One region of the Bacillus sp. 7894-2 genome, then DNA from elsewhere that is predicted to be linked to it. Evidence: predicted binding sites of a transcription regulator. Region 1 holds the regulator's gene; the other holds the start of a gene.
What was found. Region 1 encodes Rex, which represses fermentation and respiration genes when NADH is low (regulators of the CRP and FNR family bind a similar motif). Its sites were predicted from a motif close to TTGTGAAATATTTCACAA; they were not measured.
Positions count from the first base shown of each region.

Region 2: qoxA (cytochrome aa3 quinol oxidase subunit II) is a predicted target of Rex. The motif match lies at 4,191-4,208, and genes of this name have one in related genera.

Region 1 covers NZ_NPDG01000157.1:10,940-19,533, reverse strand. Annotated here, with positions in the region: gene CHI10_RS21455 (ABC-F family ATP-binding cassette domain-containing protein) at 1-1,134, opposite strand, end outside; gene moaC (cyclic pyranopterin monophosphate synthase MoaC) at 1,326-1,808, shown strand; gene CHI10_RS21445 (redox-sensing transcriptional repressor Rex) at 1,836-2,480, shown strand; gene CHI10_RS21440 (YdiK family protein) at 2,503-2,694, opposite strand; gene CHI10_RS21435 (CPBP family intramembrane glutamic endopeptidase) at 2,739-3,464, opposite strand; gene groES (co-chaperone GroES) at 3,780-4,064, shown strand; gene groL (chaperonin GroEL) at 4,127-5,758, shown strand; gene CHI10_RS21420 (VOC family protein) at 6,016-6,363, shown strand; gene CHI10_RS21415 (DUF4317 domain-containing protein) at 6,501-7,685, opposite strand; gene CHI10_RS21410 (YwqI/YxiC family protein) at 7,938-8,225, opposite strand; gene CHI10_RS21405 (YwqH-like family protein) at 8,242-8,594, opposite strand, start outside.
Region 2 covers NZ_NPDG01000015.1:23,699-32,292, reverse strand. Annotated here, with positions in the region: gene CHI10_RS03125 (hypothetical protein) at 1-226, shown strand, start outside; gene qoxD (cytochrome aa3 quinol oxidase subunit IV) at 300-605, opposite strand; gene qoxC (cytochrome aa3 quinol oxidase subunit III) at 606-1,211, opposite strand; gene qoxB (cytochrome aa3 quinol oxidase subunit I) at 1,201-3,177, opposite strand; gene qoxA (cytochrome aa3 quinol oxidase subunit II) at 3,167-4,159, opposite strand; gene CHI10_RS03100 (spore germination protein) at 4,536-6,035, shown strand; gene CHI10_RS03095 (GerAB/ArcD/ProY family transporter) at 6,025-6,957, shown strand; gene CHI10_RS03090 (Ger(x)C family spore germination protein) at 7,120-8,247, shown strand; gene ltaE (low-specificity L-threonine aldolase) at 8,369-8,594, shown strand, end outside.

The DNA of each region.
Region 1 (8,594 bases):
TTTTTTGATGATGGTTTTAAGCAATGTGGACTTGCCGATTCCATTTGGGCCTACTAGTGCAATGCTGTCGCCTCTTGCCAGCCGCATTGAAATATTCTCGCTGACTTTCTCTTCGTAGCCTATAGCTAATGAATGTATATTTAACACCTCATTGCCCGACTGACGCTCGATGTCAAATCCAAAGGAAGCCGATTTCTCGTCTCCAAGCGGCCTGTCCATCACGTCCATTCTGGCCAGTTGCTTTCTGCGGCTTTGTGCCCTTTTGGTTGTGGAGGCCCGGGCGAGGTTTCGCTGAATGAAGTCCTGCAGCTTAGCGATTTCTTCCTGTTGTTTTTCGAATTGCTTCATCTCTTTTTCAAAATTAGCCGCTTTTTGATCCAAATAGGAACTGTAGTTTCCTGGGTACTTTCTTATTTGGTGGCGGGAAATCTCGTAAACCTGGGAAACGACCTTATCAAGAAAGTAGCGGTCATGTGATACGATTAAAATGGCACCGCTGTAGCTCTGTAAGTATTGTTCGAGCCAAGATAACGTTTCTATATCAAGATGGTTGGTAGGCTCATCCAGAATTAAAATATCAGGCTTTGTGAGCAGAAGTTTACCAAGGGCGAGCCTTGTTCGCTGTCCGCCGCTCAATGATGAAATTTTAGTATCATAGCCCATTGAGCTGAAATTGAGTCCATGGAGAATGGAACGGATATCTGCTTCATATTGATAGCCGCCATTTTCTTTGAAATCAACCTGAAGTTTGTCGTAATCTTTCAATACGCGTTCATAGGCATCAGAATTATTTAGGATATCAGGATCTGCCATTTGTTCTTCAAGGCTGCGAAGCTGTTTTTCCTGCTTTTGCAGATGACTGAAAACAGTCAGCATTTCATCCCAAATGGATAATTCCGATTCAAGGCCGGTATTTTGTGCCAGATAGCCAATGGTTACTTCCTTTGGCTTTATAATCTCACCAGAATCATACGTCATGTGTCCGGCAATTATTTTTAAAAGGGTGGATTTTCCTGCACCATTGCGTCCTACAAGGGCAATCCGGTCCCTGGTTTGTACTTCAAGCTTTATATTCGTTAAAATGGGATCAGCGCCAAAAATTTTTGCCAGCTGATTGACTTGTAATAGTATCATGTTCTTTCACCTCGGGTATAGAGTAAGTGTAACTCATTCATATATGTTCGGCAATAAAGGAGACAGGACTATAAGCACGCCTGCAGGGCATTAAATCATAAAAAAAGGTAAATAAATATGTGAAGAACCTTACAATGCACATACAAAGTAACGGAAAAATAGTGTATGATTTTGAAGAGAGGTGTTTTTAAATGGCGGATTTTACTCATTTTAATCAAGAGGGCAGGGCAAAAATGGTGGATGTCAGCGATAAGCCTGAGACGTCAAGGACGGCCATTGCTCAATCAAGTATTGCGGTGAATCAGGAGATATACGAGAAGATCACTTCCAACTCCATGAAAAAAGGGGATGTACTCGCTGTTGCACAAACGGCAGGCATTATGGCGAGCAAGAAAACATGGGACATTATTCCGATGTGCCATCCGCTGCCGCTAAAGGGTGTGGACATTTCATTTTCATGGAAAGCAGAAGAGGAAGAGTACGTTCTTATCATTACGGCTTCTGTTAAAACAAAAGGAAATACGGGTGTGGAAATGGAAGCGTTAACAGCAGCTTCTGTCTGTGCGCTGACCGTTTATGATATGTGCAAGGCTGTAGATAAAGGAATGGTAATCGGACCAACCTTTTTAATAGAGAAAACTGGCGGCAAAAACGGAGATTTTAAACGAAATTAATTCATCATAAGAAATGGGGATGGACGAATGGCCAATGAACCAATTAAGATACCGCAGGCAACAGCTAAACGGCTGCCTTTATATTACCGCTTCCTAAAGAATCTTCATTCCTCCGGCAAACAAAGAGTCTCATCAGCAGAGTTGAGTGAGGCGGTTAAAGTGGATTCTGCAACGATTCGCCGTGACTTTTCGTACTTCGGTGCGTTAGGGAAAAAAGGCTATGGATATAATGTGAATTACCTGCTGGGCTTCTTTCGGAAGACTCTTGACCAGGACGAGCTTACCAAAGTTGCTTTGGTCGGGGTAGGGAATTTAGGAACGGCCTTTCTTAACTATAATTTTCTTAAAAATAATAATACAAAAATAGAAGTGGCATTTGATGTGGATGAGAGCAAGGTTGGCACGGAAATCGGTGATGTGCCGGTCCATCATATGGATGACCTTGAAGAAGTGATTGTTAAAAATAATATTCAGGTGGCGATTTTAACGGTGCCTGCACCGCCTGCCCAGATGATTACTGATCGGATGGTGAATGCGAAAATAAAAGGAATCCTTAACTTTACACCTGCGAGGCTCACTGTACCGTCCTCGATTCGGATTCACCATATCGATCTGGCAGTGGAATTGCAGTCATTGGTTTATTTTCTGAAAAATTATCCTGAAGAAGTGTAAAAAAAATGAGCCTTTTGAGGGCTCATTTTTTCGTTTTAAAATGCTGACCAATCAAGCGGAGACCGGTGCCAAAATCAAATGTGGCAATTAGCATCAGAAAATAAGTAAAGAATCCCCAGGTTTCTTCCCGCTGGGTATTCTGTATGGCAATAAAGGTAAAAAGGCATCCGAGAAGGATGTAAATAAAGCCTGAAAACAAAGGTGTGCTTCTCATGATAATCCCCCAGTAATTTTAAAACTCCACAGCATTACGCTATGCTAGAAAAAGCTGATAAAGCTCTGCAAGTTTTCCATTTCCTTTAACCACTTTTGTATATTATCCTGATTCAGCTGAACAACCGCAACAAAGGTGTTCATCGCCACATGGGCAAAAATCGGCACGATGATCCGCTTCGTCTTGACATATAAAAAGGCAAAGGTGAATCCCATTGCTGAGTATAACAGTACATGTTCAGGCTCAAAATGGGCCAGAGCAAATATGACCGAGCTGATCAGGGCTGACAGGAAGAAGTTGAAGCGCTTGTGAAGAGAGCCAAAAATAACCTTTCTAAAGACGATTTCCTCAAGAATTGGCCCGATGACCGAACTGATTAAAATGACGATTGGCGATGCTTCAATAATCCGGATAATCTGCTGTGTATTTTCAGATCCCATTTCAATGCCAATCAGGTTTTCAATGCTTGCAGCTGTAGCTTGAGCAATCAGGGCCAAAAATATGCCTCCAATAGCCCAGCCCACAGAGCCTGCAACAGAAGAGGCATCCCTGTCCATTCCCCGTTTCATTTCTTTCCTTAGTAGTAGAAGCGTAATAATCAGCGTAATCGTGAAACTGATTACGAGCCAGTAGGCCACAGCCAGAATCTGCATATTCTCCGGATTCTTTCCGAGGGCATCGGCAGCTAATAAAACGAGCGGAACGCCAAACAAGCTTGAAAGCTGCATGGCAATATAGGCGATTAAAATAATCCAGTATTCCTTTTTCAAAGTGTTTTACCCCTTAATCTGAGTGTTGGAAACAAGTCCTAAAGCCATTGTACTCTTTATAAGGAGCGTCTTTCAAATATCAGCACCAAAGAGAGACCTGTTATGGTTAAAATGTGTGTTTCAGCAGCATCCTTAAGAGGTTGTCCGTGTCGAAAAATAGCGGGTAAGCGCGAATGAATTTTTTTATAAAAAATTTAAGCTTCACCCTTGCAAATAGAAAGGAGATTCATTAATATAATAATTGTGTTAGCACTCAAATAGAGAGAGTGCTAATAAATAAAAATATTTACATATTATTTGAGGAGGTTGTTTCACTTGTTAAAGCCACTAGGTGATCGAATCATTATCGAGCTTGTTGAAACTGAAGAAAAAACTGCAAGCGGCATCGTACTGCCGGACACTGCTAAAGAGAAGCCTCAAGAAGGCAAAGTTGTAGCTGTGGGAACTGGCCGCGTTCTTGAAAATGGTGAGCGTGTTGCCCTTGAAGTTGCTGACGGCGACCGTATCATCTTCTCAAAATATGCCGGTACTGAAGTGAAGTACGAAGGCAAAGAATATTTAATTTTACGTGAAAATGACATTCTTGCTGTAATTGGCTAATCGCCGATCAGTCGAAGATTATTAAAAGATAAAGCTAAAATTTTTGAGGAGGTTTTTTATCAATGGCTAAAGAGATTAAATTTAGTGAAGAAGCCCGCCGCGCGATGCTTCGCGGTGTAGATTCCCTTGCAAATGCGGTAAAAGTAACTCTTGGACCTAAAGGACGCAACGTGGTTCTTGAGAAGAAATTCGGTTCTCCATTAATCACGAATGACGGTGTGACAATCGCGAAGGAAATCGAACTTGAAGATGCTTTCGAAAACATGGGTGCAAAGCTTGTTGCTGAAGTTGCAAGCAAAACAAACGATGTTGCCGGTGACGGTACAACTACTGCAACCGTTCTTGCTCAGGCAATGATCCGTGAAGGCCTTAAGAACGTAACTGCAGGCGCTAACCCAATGGGTATCCGCAAAGGAATTGAAAAAGCGGTTTCTACTGCTGTTGAAGAGTTAAAAGCTATTTCAAAACCAATCGAAAACAAAGAATCCATCGCACAGGTTGCTGCGATTTCTGCTGCTGACAATGAAGTTGGCCAGCTGATCGCTGAAGCAATGGAGCGCGTTGGCAACGACGGTGTTATCACAATCGAAGAATCTAAAGGATTCACAACTGAGCTTGATGTAGTAGAAGGTATGCAGTTCGACCGCGGATATGCTTCTCCATACATGGTGACAGATTCTGATAAGATGGAAGCGGTTCTTGAAAACCCTTATATCTTAATCACTGATAAGAAAATCACAAGCATTCAGGAAATCCTTCCTGTACTTGAGCAGGTTGTACAACAAGGCAAGCCATTATTGCTTGTAGCTGAAGATGTTGAAGGTGAAGCACTTGCTACACTAGTAGTAAATAAGCTTCGCGGAACATTCAATGCAGTAGCAGTTAAAGCTCCTGGCTTCGGTGACCGCCGTAAAGCTATGCTTGAAGATATCGCGATCCTGACTGGCGGTGAAGTAATCACTGAAGAGCTGGGACGTGACCTTAAATCTGCTACAATCGATTCTTTAGGACGCGCTTCTAAAGTGGTTGTTTCAAAAGAAAACACGACGATCGTTGAAGGTGCTGGAGACAGCGCGCAAATCGGCGGCCGTGTGAACCAGATCCGCACTCAAATGGAAGAAACAACTTCTGAATTTGACCGTGAAAAATTACAAGAGCGCCTTGCTAAGCTAGCTGGCGGTGTGGCAGTGGTTAAAGTTGGTGCTGCTACTGAAACTGAATTGAAAGAGCGCAAGCTTCGCATCGAAGACGCCCTTAACTCTACACGTGCAGCTGTAGAAGAAGGAATCGTTTCCGGTGGTGGTGTTGCCCTTCTAAACGTATACAACAAAGTGGCTTCTATCCAGGCTGAAGGCGATGAAGCAACAGGTATCAATATCGTACTTCGTGCAATGGAAGAGCCTGTACGCACAATTGCACACAATGCTGGCCTTGAAGGTTCAGTTATTGTTGACCGCTTAAAGCGCGAAGCAGTTGGAACAGGTTTCAACGCTGCTACTGGCGAGTGGGTAAACATGATCGAAGCTGGTATCGTTGACCCAACTAAAGTAACTCGTTCAGCTCTTCAAAACGCTGGATCTGTTGCGGCTATGTTCTTAACAACTGAAGCAGTTGTTGCTGACAAGCCAGAAGAAAATGCTGCTCCTGCAATGCCTGATATGGGCGGCATGGGTGGAATGGGCGGCATGATGTAATCATCGCCCAAACCCCTTGATACATGAGGGTTTGATGAAAGTGTGGAGTGGAATGCTAACATCTTGCTAACATTTCTCACCTAAAATTAGAGGTTTCTCATGAGTTGTGCAAACTTGTGGGAAGCCTCTTTTTTTAATTCTTTTGTTTTTGTTTTCTCGCCATAATTCCTCTCTTCAAGTTGAAGAAGGAGCTTTACATTACATCTCGAATATCTAATGTAATTGAAAAACTAAAAGAAAGACTGGAGCTGGTTACAATGATAAAAGGTATCGGCGGGATATTTTGGAGAACAAAGAACCTGGATGCGGTGAAAAAATGGTACAGTGAAGTGTTAAAGATAGAAATAGATAATTGGAACGGGACTGTGATTACTTCCCAATTAGAAAATGAGACGATCTTTTCTTTCTTTTCTGAGGATGACAGTTATTTTCCTGCAGAACAACAAGTGATGTTAAATTTTCAAGTACATAATTTAGACGAGATGATTACACATCTTGAACAAATTGGTGTACCTCTTGTTAAGGAAAAAGAAGTTAGTGAGTTTGGAAAATTTATTTGGATTGAAGATCCTGAAGGCCGGCTGGTCGAGCTTTGGGAGAAATAGCGTATTTAAAAACAAGAGACATAGGGACAGGCACATTGTCCCAACCCCTAAACTGCTTATAACGCCAAAAAAGGAATTCCTATCTGGAAATTCCTTTTTTAAATAGTATACTTCTTTCGAAAGACAGCACCGCTGCTTTATTCTTTATCATGACCCCCGCCAAATGCTTCCGGAATCATCGTAAAGCCTTCAATCACGGTATCTTCTTCCACCTCGATCATCAGGTAACGCTTGCCGTCAAAGTTAATTTGTCTTACATATCTAAGATCCTGCGGGCAGATGGATATGTTGGCTGCCTTTGTGCTGATTTTGATTGATTTTGAATTGTATTTAGGCAGGACGCTGCTTGCCTTTATTTCATATTTGTCATCATCAATGATCTTTTGATAAGCGGATTGGACCTTTTCAGAATCAATGTCTTCGATGCCGCTCACCTTTAAAACATGTTCTATGTCTTTGGAATCCAGCTTCGGTGGTTCATCCTCTTCGTTTTCCACGATCATCCGGTTTATCTCTTCATATACGCTGGAAAGTGTTGATGTGCTAAGCTGATCTCCCGTTACGTCTTTAATAATTTCTTCAAAAACGATTTTATCATCCTGTGCCGTCATTGTTTCTTCCCCGTTTAACACGTCCTCAATGAACTGGTGGTCGGGCTCATGGACCTTGCCTGCAGAATACAGGACGTGATTGACATCAGCCGCGTGATCGGTGAAGCAAGGGAATAGGAACCCTGAAATGGGAGACTTGAGGTTGATAATCGGATCAACGGTAAAATGATATTTAAATTCCCTTTCAACATAATCAAAAAGCAGTTCTTTCTTCGGTTCCTGCGTGTTATTGATGCTGCAGAGAATAAAGGGATGAGAATAAACGGCATCCCGTTCACTTTCCTCGGCCTCTGGATTGCGGCGCTTCATAGGCTTTAGATACTCTCCTCGAATGAACGTAACAACAATATCTTTTTCATATTGCCGGACTCCCAGCATTTTGCCGACAATCTGAAGCATTTGTTCCGTCCAGCCCTCAGCATCATTGGTCAGCAGCCCTTGATGAAGGATGAGCTGACTGCTGTTTTCCGCATCCCTCTGAAACTTTAATTCAAAGAGCTTTTCATCCAATTGGCCGCCCAGCAGCTTTTTGAAGTTGTCCATAAAGAGCTCCTGCTGATCCTGATCCAGCATTTCAAAAGGCTGGCTCTCATAATGATATATCTCGCTTGATTCCTTCATAATATAGACGTTAAAAATATCTGAGATCTTTAGTAAGTCATTATTTAATTTAAATTGTTTCCGAATCTGTGCAATGTCTTTTTTGTTCACGGTTAAAATCCACTCCTAAACTGCCCAATATGCATATCTACTAGAATAACAAAATACATCCGCTCTATAAATTATTATTTATTTTCGTTTTTTTATAAGGGGTTTATTAATGGAAATTTGGAAGAGGGGAAGTGACTGTGGAATTCTGGTATTCTGCCAGCATTGAGGGGATAAAAAGAGGCTTCTCATAAGCTGGCCAAAACTTATCGGAAGCCTTTTTACTTTATCGAAAAGGGTTGTTTACTAAGGAGATTATTTTTTCTGCACCGCATGTATACCTCTGGATAGCAGCCGATCCGATTCATCTAAGAATTGTACGGATTGCCGTGTTGTTTCTTCATTTTGGAGCAATATAGATTTATAGGCTTCTGTCACCTGCTGAAGCTGCCTATTTAAAGCATTCAATTTATTGATGAAATCAAGGACATTATTTTCCCCAATAGTGGATGGAAGGGATGGCTGGAGCCCGTTAGCAGAGGATTGAAGCTTAGAGAGTGCCTGTTCTATATCGCTTATCATTAGCTTAATCTCAGTATCCATTCTCGATACCTCCTCATTATTTCTTCGACCTCTCTGCTGCAAGCTGTGCTTCCAGGGAAGCGATTGTTTGTTTGATAGATTCGATTTCCTGCTGGATCTGCTGCAGCTTCCGGCTTATAGCTGAAAACACCTCATGAAACTGATTTGACTCAATTTCAGTGTAACTCGTGAGCATTTGATCAAACCGGATATCCTCAAATTCATCTGCCAGCTTTCCCTGCCAGGTAAAAGGGGAAAGATCCGGCTTTGTGACGGTATGCCGATAGTGGTTAAACTCCTGCTGTTTTCCTTGGAGCTCCCCCTCACAGGCCAGCAGTCTCTGCAGATCCCTTTGTTTCTTCGCCAATAAACTGTAGTAATATCCTAAAG
Region 2 (8,594 bases), on a different contig from region 1:
GCAGCGCGTATTGCATTTTTTCAGAAATAGTACAGCAGCAGGAATTATTTTAGGTTTTATTGTTTTTATTTCAAGCTTTTTTGTAAGCGGCATCACAGGCGAGTATGTATTATCCATCGGCTTAAGCATTATGGTTTCTTCCATGCTGCTTTTCGGATTCGGATTTTTTATCAATGTAATGGAAGAAATGACAAAGGGAAGCAAGGGAATCAGACAATACAAATAAAACCGGCCTCCAATGGGGAGACCGGTTTTTTTATACTGTCTAGCTCCAGCGTCGTGATCAAGGCGCTTCTATCCTAATGTGAAGCATGTCCAGAGGTTAACACCCAAATAGAACCGACTACAATAACAATCACCATAAATACGGCATAAATCATATTGACCAGGTTCGTCTTGCCGTCTTCACCTTCTCTTAAGTGCATGAACATGAACAGCTGCATGCCTGCCTGAACGACAGCCAGTGAGCCGATGATCCACATGATCACTTTAAAAGAAAGGTTCGTTTTCAAAGCAATTCCTGCTGCTGCAAATGTCAGCACAAGGGAAACTACAAATCCAATGACATGGCTTATCGGGAAGCTTTTTGATTGATGATGCTCCATTTAAGCCACCAGTCCTTTCAGATACACAAATGTGAAGATAAAGATCCAGACTACATCAAGGAAGTGCCAGTAAAGGCCGATAATAAACGTTTTCCTTGCAGTAGTAGGGGTAAGGCCTCTTTTTAGAAGCTGGATGATAACCATCGTTGCCCAGCCAATTCCCAAAGTTACGTGAGCTCCATGTGTTCCCAGTAAAACAAATAAGCTGGAAAGGAATGCGCTTGTCTGCATCGTTGCGCCTTCATGGGCATAATGAATAAATTCATTAATCTCCATGAACAGGAAGCCTGCGCCAAGAGCCAGGGTAATCACCAGCCAGGTGATTAGCCCTTTAAGGTTATGCCGGCGCATTTCAAAAATGGCAATGCCCATTGTAAAGCTGCTTGTCAGAAGGAGCACGGTCTGTATCATGACATCCTTGATGACAAAGATATCTTTATGTGTTGGCCCTCCTGCAAAGCGTTCATATAAAACTCCATATACTCCGAACAGAGTGGCAAACAGGACGATTTCAGCGCCAAGGAAAACCCAGAAGCCAAGAATATTCATGCGGTCCTGCTCAGTTTGATATTCAAGCGGCAGAGTCGTATCCACTTTAGCTGACATGATCGTGCACCTCTCCTTCTGTTTTTCTCCACGCATTTTCAATTCTATGAATCTCTTCTTTTGAAACATGGAAGCCTTCATTGTAATCGAATGAACGGATAATCAATCCGGCAAAAATGCCAATTCCGGCAACAGCTGCCGCGATGTGCCATTCAAACACAAGGAAGAAGCCTGCGATGCCAAAGATAACACCCATATAAATCGGTACCCATGAGTTGCTTGGCATATGAATTTCTTCTATTTCACTGTCATGCAATGTTAAGCCTTCATTCTTTTTCTTCATGTGCCAGAATGGATCAAGTGATTTCACTTCCGGCAGCTTCGCAAAGTTATAGAACTGAACAGGTGATGCAGTAGACCATTCCAGTGTTCTTGCATCCCATGGGTCGCTTGAGATGTTTCTGTCCGCATAGCGGATGCTCCAGTAAATGTTATAGCAGAATACAGCGAATCCGGCTGCGAGAACAATAGAACCAATCGCTGAAAGCATGAATAGAGGTGCAAAGCCTGATTCGGCAGAGTATGTGTATGCACGTCTTACAGCTCCGTTTAATCCAAGGAAGAACATAGGCATGAATGTTACGTTAAAGCCGATAACGAATAGCCAGAAATGCCATTTTCCGAGTTTTTCATTCAGCATGAAGCCGAACATTTTTGGCCACCAGTAGTACAGGCCTGCAAATACCGCAAACACGACACCCGGAATTAATACATAGTGGAAGTGGGCAACCAGGAATAAGGTATTGTGATACTGATAATCCGCTGCACCCATTGCCAGCATGACGCCTGTAACCCCGCCGATGACAAAGCAAGGAACGAATGCAAGTGCCCAAAGCATCGCAGAAGTTATTTTTATGCGGCCTTTCCGCATCGTAAACAGCCAGTTGAACATCTTAACTCCAGTCGGGATGGCAATCGCCATCGTCGTGATGGAGAAGAATGAGTTAACTGCAGGTCCTGAACCCATTGTATAGAAATGGTGAACCCATACAACCATACTTAGAAGGGCAATTCCAAGGATGGAAAATACCATCGATTTATATCCAAACAATGATTTTCTTGAAAAAGTTGCAATGACTTCGGAGAAAATCCCGAAAGCAGGAAGGGCAACAATATATACCTCAGGGTGTCCCCATAGCCAGAACAGGTTAGCCCAAAGCATATCCATGCCTCCGCCGGATACGGTAAAGAAGTGTGTTCCATATAGACGGTCAAACGTCATCAATGCCAATGCGACTGTGAAAATAGGGAAAGCAGCCACAATCAGAATGGATGTTACGAATGTAGTCCACGTAAACATCGGCATTTTCATCAGTGTCATGCCTTTTGTTCTCATTTTTAGAATCGTGACGATAAAGTTGATACCTGTCATTAATGTACCGATACCGGCAATCTGCAGGGCAACTGCATAATAGTTATTGCCGATTCCCGGACTGAATTCCTTGCCTGCAAGAGGGAAGTAGGAAGTCCAGCCTGCATCAGGTGACCCTCCGATAACGAAGGAAATATTGAATAGCATAGCTCCGCTGAAGAACAGCCAGAAGCTTAGAGCATTCAGCTGAGGGAAGGCAACGTCACGTGCACCGATCTGCAGCGGAATGACAACGTTCATTAAACCAATCAAAAACGGCATCGCCATGAAAAGAATCATAATCACACCGTGTGTTGTGAAAATTTCATTGTAATGCTGTGAATTCAGGAATTCCATTTCAGGACGTGATGTCTGAGCTTTCATCAGCAGCCCGTCCATCCCGCCGCGGAAAAACATCAATACGGCGGAGATGATATACATAATACCGATTTTTTTATGATCAACTGTAGTCAGCCATTCTGTCCACAGGTATTTCCATTTTTTCAGATAGGTAATCCCTGCCACTGCACCAATCATTGTCAGCAAAATGGCAATCTGGGAACCTAGTATAAGGGGATCTCCAGTAATAAAAAACTCATCCCATTTAATGCCCATGATGGTCACCTCCATGGTTTTCTTCACTATCGTCATGGCCTTTATCTTCACCATGACCTTCAATTACATTCGGTTTCTCATTTTTATAATTATCGTCTTCTTCGAATGTCTTGCCCTGATACCCATGACCTCTGTAGAGTTCAGGATTTGTATATGCCTTAGAGTCGGGATCAGCATGATTCACCCATTCCAAATGAGTATTTGAATAGGTCAGCCTTCCTAAATGAGTAGGCTTCAGCAGCCCTACGTATTCTTTCTCTGTCAATTTAGGCGCTGTATCCTTAACATCTTCAACCCATTGGTCGAAATCCTCCTGGGTTTGGGCAAGCACTTCAAATTTCATATCCGCATAGCCGCGGCCGTTAAAGTTCGTATTCTGGCCTTCATATGATCCAGGGTTGTCTGCAACAAGATATAATTCTGTTTCCATTTTCGGCATGGTGTACTTTTGTCCGCCAAGTGCAGGCACCCAGAAAGATTGCATAGTGCTTGCTGAAGTCATTTTGAAAAGTACAGGTCTATCTTCTGGAATATTGACATAGTTCACCGTCTCAATTCCTTCTTCTGGATAACTGAAAATCCATTTCCAGTCTGCAGATGTAACATGTATGGTAATAGGCTCTTTTTCTTCGTAGCCCTTTGGTGCTTCTTCGAGAGCATAAAGTGTTTTTACGGTCGGGATCGTTAACGCAATGACAATTAAGATCGGAATCCCGGTCCAGATAATTTCAAGGAGTGTGCTTCCATGTTCCTCAGGCGGTTCATAATCCTTATTTTCTGGTTTCTCACGATATTTCCAGACGATGTAGCCGAATAATCCAAATACGACTACTACAACAAGAAGCATCCAGATCAGGGACCAGTTAATTAATTCGGTAATACTTCTTGCAACAGGGCCCTGCGGTTCAAACACAACCATATTACAGCCGCTGAGAATAAGCATCGGCAATATAGCTGTTAAAGAGAGCAGCATTTTCTTCATCTGATGGTTCATCTCCTTTAAACAAAAACTATTGTTAAATAATTCACAAATAATGTGCGTGTTTTCACAAACATACCAAAAAAATATATAGATGGAAAAATTGCACACCCTTGAAACACTTATTTAACTTAGTTATCACTGTGTAAATGATATTAACATAAGCAAAAATAAAAAGTTGTGACAAAAGTTAGAAGGAAATAAATGTAAACATTTGGTACAACACTTCATTTTCTGCAAATAGCATTACGGCAACGTTTTAACACCAAAATAAACTTTTGAACAACTTATGAACTTTAATTCAGTTAATTTTTCCCAAGGGATTTTTTCGATAATGGAGGATAAAATACTTAAAAAATCCGAATCGTGGTGCAGCAAGATGAACTTTCGCAACCTGAAAATCAAGAAAATCCGCAAACTCAATAAAAATACGGATCAATCTATGCAGCCGCCGCTATTATCTTTTGTGGATAAATTCGAAGAAACCCAGGATTTCAGGGAATGGAATATTCAAGTTAATGACCAGAAAATCAGGATATTTTACCTTGAGTCTGTTGTTTCAAAAGAGAAATTTTATGAGCTTGTATTTGTGCCCCTATCCAACTTAAAAGGGGAACACATTGAAGAGTTTTTGATTTCTCTCAACGGCAAGGAGACAAAAGATCAAGAAGAAATCATCAGCTTATTGTTAAAAGGGAGCTTTGCGGTCTGCCTTCCTGAATCACAGAAAATTTATATGGTAAGCTTTCCAAAAGAGCTGGAAAGAACGATCCAGGAACCTGTAAATGAAGTTGTAGTTAGAGGGTCGCATGATGGTTTTATAGAAAACCTGCAGACCAATATATTCCTGATCCGCAACCGTATCGAAAGTCCGGATTTAACTGTCAGCTATATGAACATTGGGACTAAGTCAAAAACGAAAATTTCATTAGTATACCTGAAAGGAATAGCAAATGAGGAGATTGTCAAAGAGATTAAGAGAAGACTTTCATTTATTAAAGCGGATTTGATTATCAGTCCCGGTTATATTGAAGAGTATATTGAGGATAATACATTCAGCATATTCCCGCAAATCCTTAACACAGAACGTCCGGATCGTGTAATGGCAAACTTAACGGAAGGCAGGATTATCTTAATGGCTGAAGGCAGCCCTACAGCTTTAATAATGCCTGCAACGTTTGTTACTTTCTATCAGTCACCTGACGATTACAATAGCAGATGGATACCGGCAACATTTATCCGTGTTCTCCGGTTTGTGAGTTTCGTCATAGCTATTACACTTCCGGGGATTTATATCGCCATTAATGCTTTCCATCATGAAGTAATTCCCCATGAATTAGTGATTCCGTTGAAAAATTCAGTTGAGGGAATACCGTATCCGCCATTATTGGAAGCGTTCATGATGGAACTGACCATTGAATTAATTCGTGAAGCAGGAATACGTCTGCCAAGGCCGATTGGGCAAACAATTGGAATAGTAGGGGGACTTGTCATTGGCGATGCGGTTGTTAATGCAGGGCTCATTTCAAATATTATGATTGTTGTGGTTGCTTTAACTGCGGTTTCCTCTTTTGTGGTACCGTCAAATGAAATGAGCACAACCGTCCGGCTCCTCCGTTTCCCTCTGATGATTCTCGCTTCCATAATGGGCTTTGTTGGTTTAATGTTTGGGATCATCTATATATTAATTGCACTATGCAGACTTGAGTCCTTTGGCGTTCCGTATTTTGCCCCGTTTGCACCATTTCGTCTAAAAGAAATAAAAGACACATTTATCAGGCTTCCGCTTTGGATGATGAATAAGCGCCCGCAAAGCTCGGGTGCCATTGATCTATTAAGGCAGAAGGATTCAAGAGGGTGGAAGAAGCATGAAGAATAAAGAATCAATCGATCTTCCTCAGCTTTTTTTTATCATTATTCAAACACAAATCGGAGTAGGAGTTTTATCTCTTCCCTTCACGATGTATAAGGCTTCAAAGACAGACGGCTGGATATCTCTGATGGTAGCAGGGGTCTTTGTTCAGCTCATTCTGACTATGTATTATTTCCTGCTGAAAAAATTTAATGGAAGTAATATATTTGACATCGCCAGAATAACAGCTGGAAAGATAATCGGAAACTTTATTATTTGCTTATATCTTCTGTATTTCTTATTGATTGGAGTAATGATCCTCTCGCTCTTTGACAAAATTATTGCCACATGGATACTGCCCAGAACTCCAGGCTGGGCAGTTGGAGGCATATTTTCTTTTTTGGCCGCCGCTCTTTGCAGGGAGGGAATTCGAGTTATTGGCCGATTTTATACATTGGTAACACCCTTGCTTCTTCTGCTGATCTTTTTGATCACATACACGATAAAGGATGCAAATATTTATTTTCTTTTTCCTATCGGTAAAGAAGGGATCAAGGATATTTTACTGGGAAGCAAAGAAGCTGTGATTGCAATGCTTGGCTTTGAGATGGTTCTGGTTATTTATTCACTGACAAATGCCGAACACAAGCGAAGATACCGTATAATTACCGGTGCCAATGCGCTAATTACTTTACTTTACACCTATTTGATCATTATCCACTTTATTTATTACAGTCCAGAAGAGATTGCGCTCGTTCCTGAACCGATGTTATTTATTTTAAAGTCCTATTCGTTTAAAATCATCGAACGAACCGATTTATTCTTTTTGTCCATTTGGATTATTTCCGTGTTCACTTCTTTTGTGAGCTACCTTTATATGTCGGCAAAAAGTGCAAAAAGATCCCTAAGGGGAAAAACCGCTTCTTTGTTTATCTTTTTACAGCTGTAATTTTCCTTGGCGCCAGTGGAATCATGTCAATTATAGGATTAACAGAGAAGCTATCCCAAGTGATGTCTTATGTCAGTTTACTTTTTATTATTATAATCCCTTTCCTATTGCTGGTCTTTTCTTACGTATTTAAGAGAAAACAAAAAGGGGGCAGCAGCCGTTATGATTATCATTAAAAGAATACTTCTTCTCCTGATGATCAGCATCTTCCTGACCGGCTGCTGGGATCAGAACTTATTAAAGGAAGCAAGGCTTTTTATGAGCGCAAGCTTTGATCTTGAACCTGACGGCAAAATACGTGATGGCGTTACATCACCAATTCTGGGAACAAGCCCGGATTCCCCATCAAAAGCCCGGTCAGAATATTTTACCGCTACGGGGAACACTCCCAGGGATGGAAGAGTAAATATTGACAAAATAGCACCCAAAAAATTTGATGCTTCCAAATTAAGAATAATGATTATTGGCAGTGAACTGGCAAAGCTGGATATATATCCGGTTCTCGACGTTTTTTATCGCGATCCTAAAAGCTCCTTAAGTGCCAAAATCGCGATTGCTGAAGGAAGAGCGGATGAAATCCTTAAAAGCAGGCTGCAGGAGGAAGGGAAGGTTAGTGATTATTTACATAACTTAATAGTAAGTACAGAAATAGTATCATTTATCACAGAAGAAAATATCCAATCGATTTGCGCTGAGCTGTTTGATCCCGGAGAAGATTTCCTCTTGCCATACCTCGGCCTGACTTCGGAAAATGAAGTCAAAGTTAAAGGACTTGCCATGTTCAACGAAAGGTCATTTACCGGTGAAAGTCTTGGGGAAGATGAGTCAAAAATGTATATCCTTATGGATGATCAATTAGGGAAAAGCATGAGATTCACTAAAAAAGTGACAAAAAATGAAGAAATAGGACAATTAAACTTTATATCATTCGATGTAATTAAGTCTTCAAGCAAATTAAAGCTTCAAATCAGCAACAATTCAATACAGGGTGCGGATATAAAAGTAAAAATGAAAATTAGTATTACAGAGTTTCCTCAGAATAAGCTGGATAAGAAGGATAAAGTAAAAAAATTAAATAAAAAGTTATCTCAAGAGCTGACTAAAGATGCGCAAAGGACAATAAAAAAAATGCAGGCTGCCAATTGTGATGGTTTTGGTATTGGAAGAAGACTCATTGCCATGCACCCTTCTGTATGGGAATCTGTAAAGTGGAAAGAGGATGTATATGCAAATCTTCCAATAAACGTAAAAGTTAAAGTTGAAATAGCCGGAAACGGCATTATCAACTAAACAACTGACCCCCCCAGATTGTAAAAAATTGTAAAGAGCCAGCAATGGCTCTTTTATTAATTGAAAAATACAGAATAGTACAGTAACATGAAGTAAAAATAGATAGAGACAGGGTGAGGAAATGATTGATTTAAGAAGCGACACAGTCACAAAGCCGACTGAAGCTATGAGAAAGGCGGCTTATGAAGCGGAAGTTGGAGATGATGTTTATGGAGAGGATCCTTCGATAAATCAACTGGAGGAAACAGCTGCTGAAGTGCTTGGAAAGGAAGCAGCACTTTTTGTAACGAGCGGCACACAGGGAAATCAGATCGCCATTTTAACACATTGCCGACCGGGCAATGAAA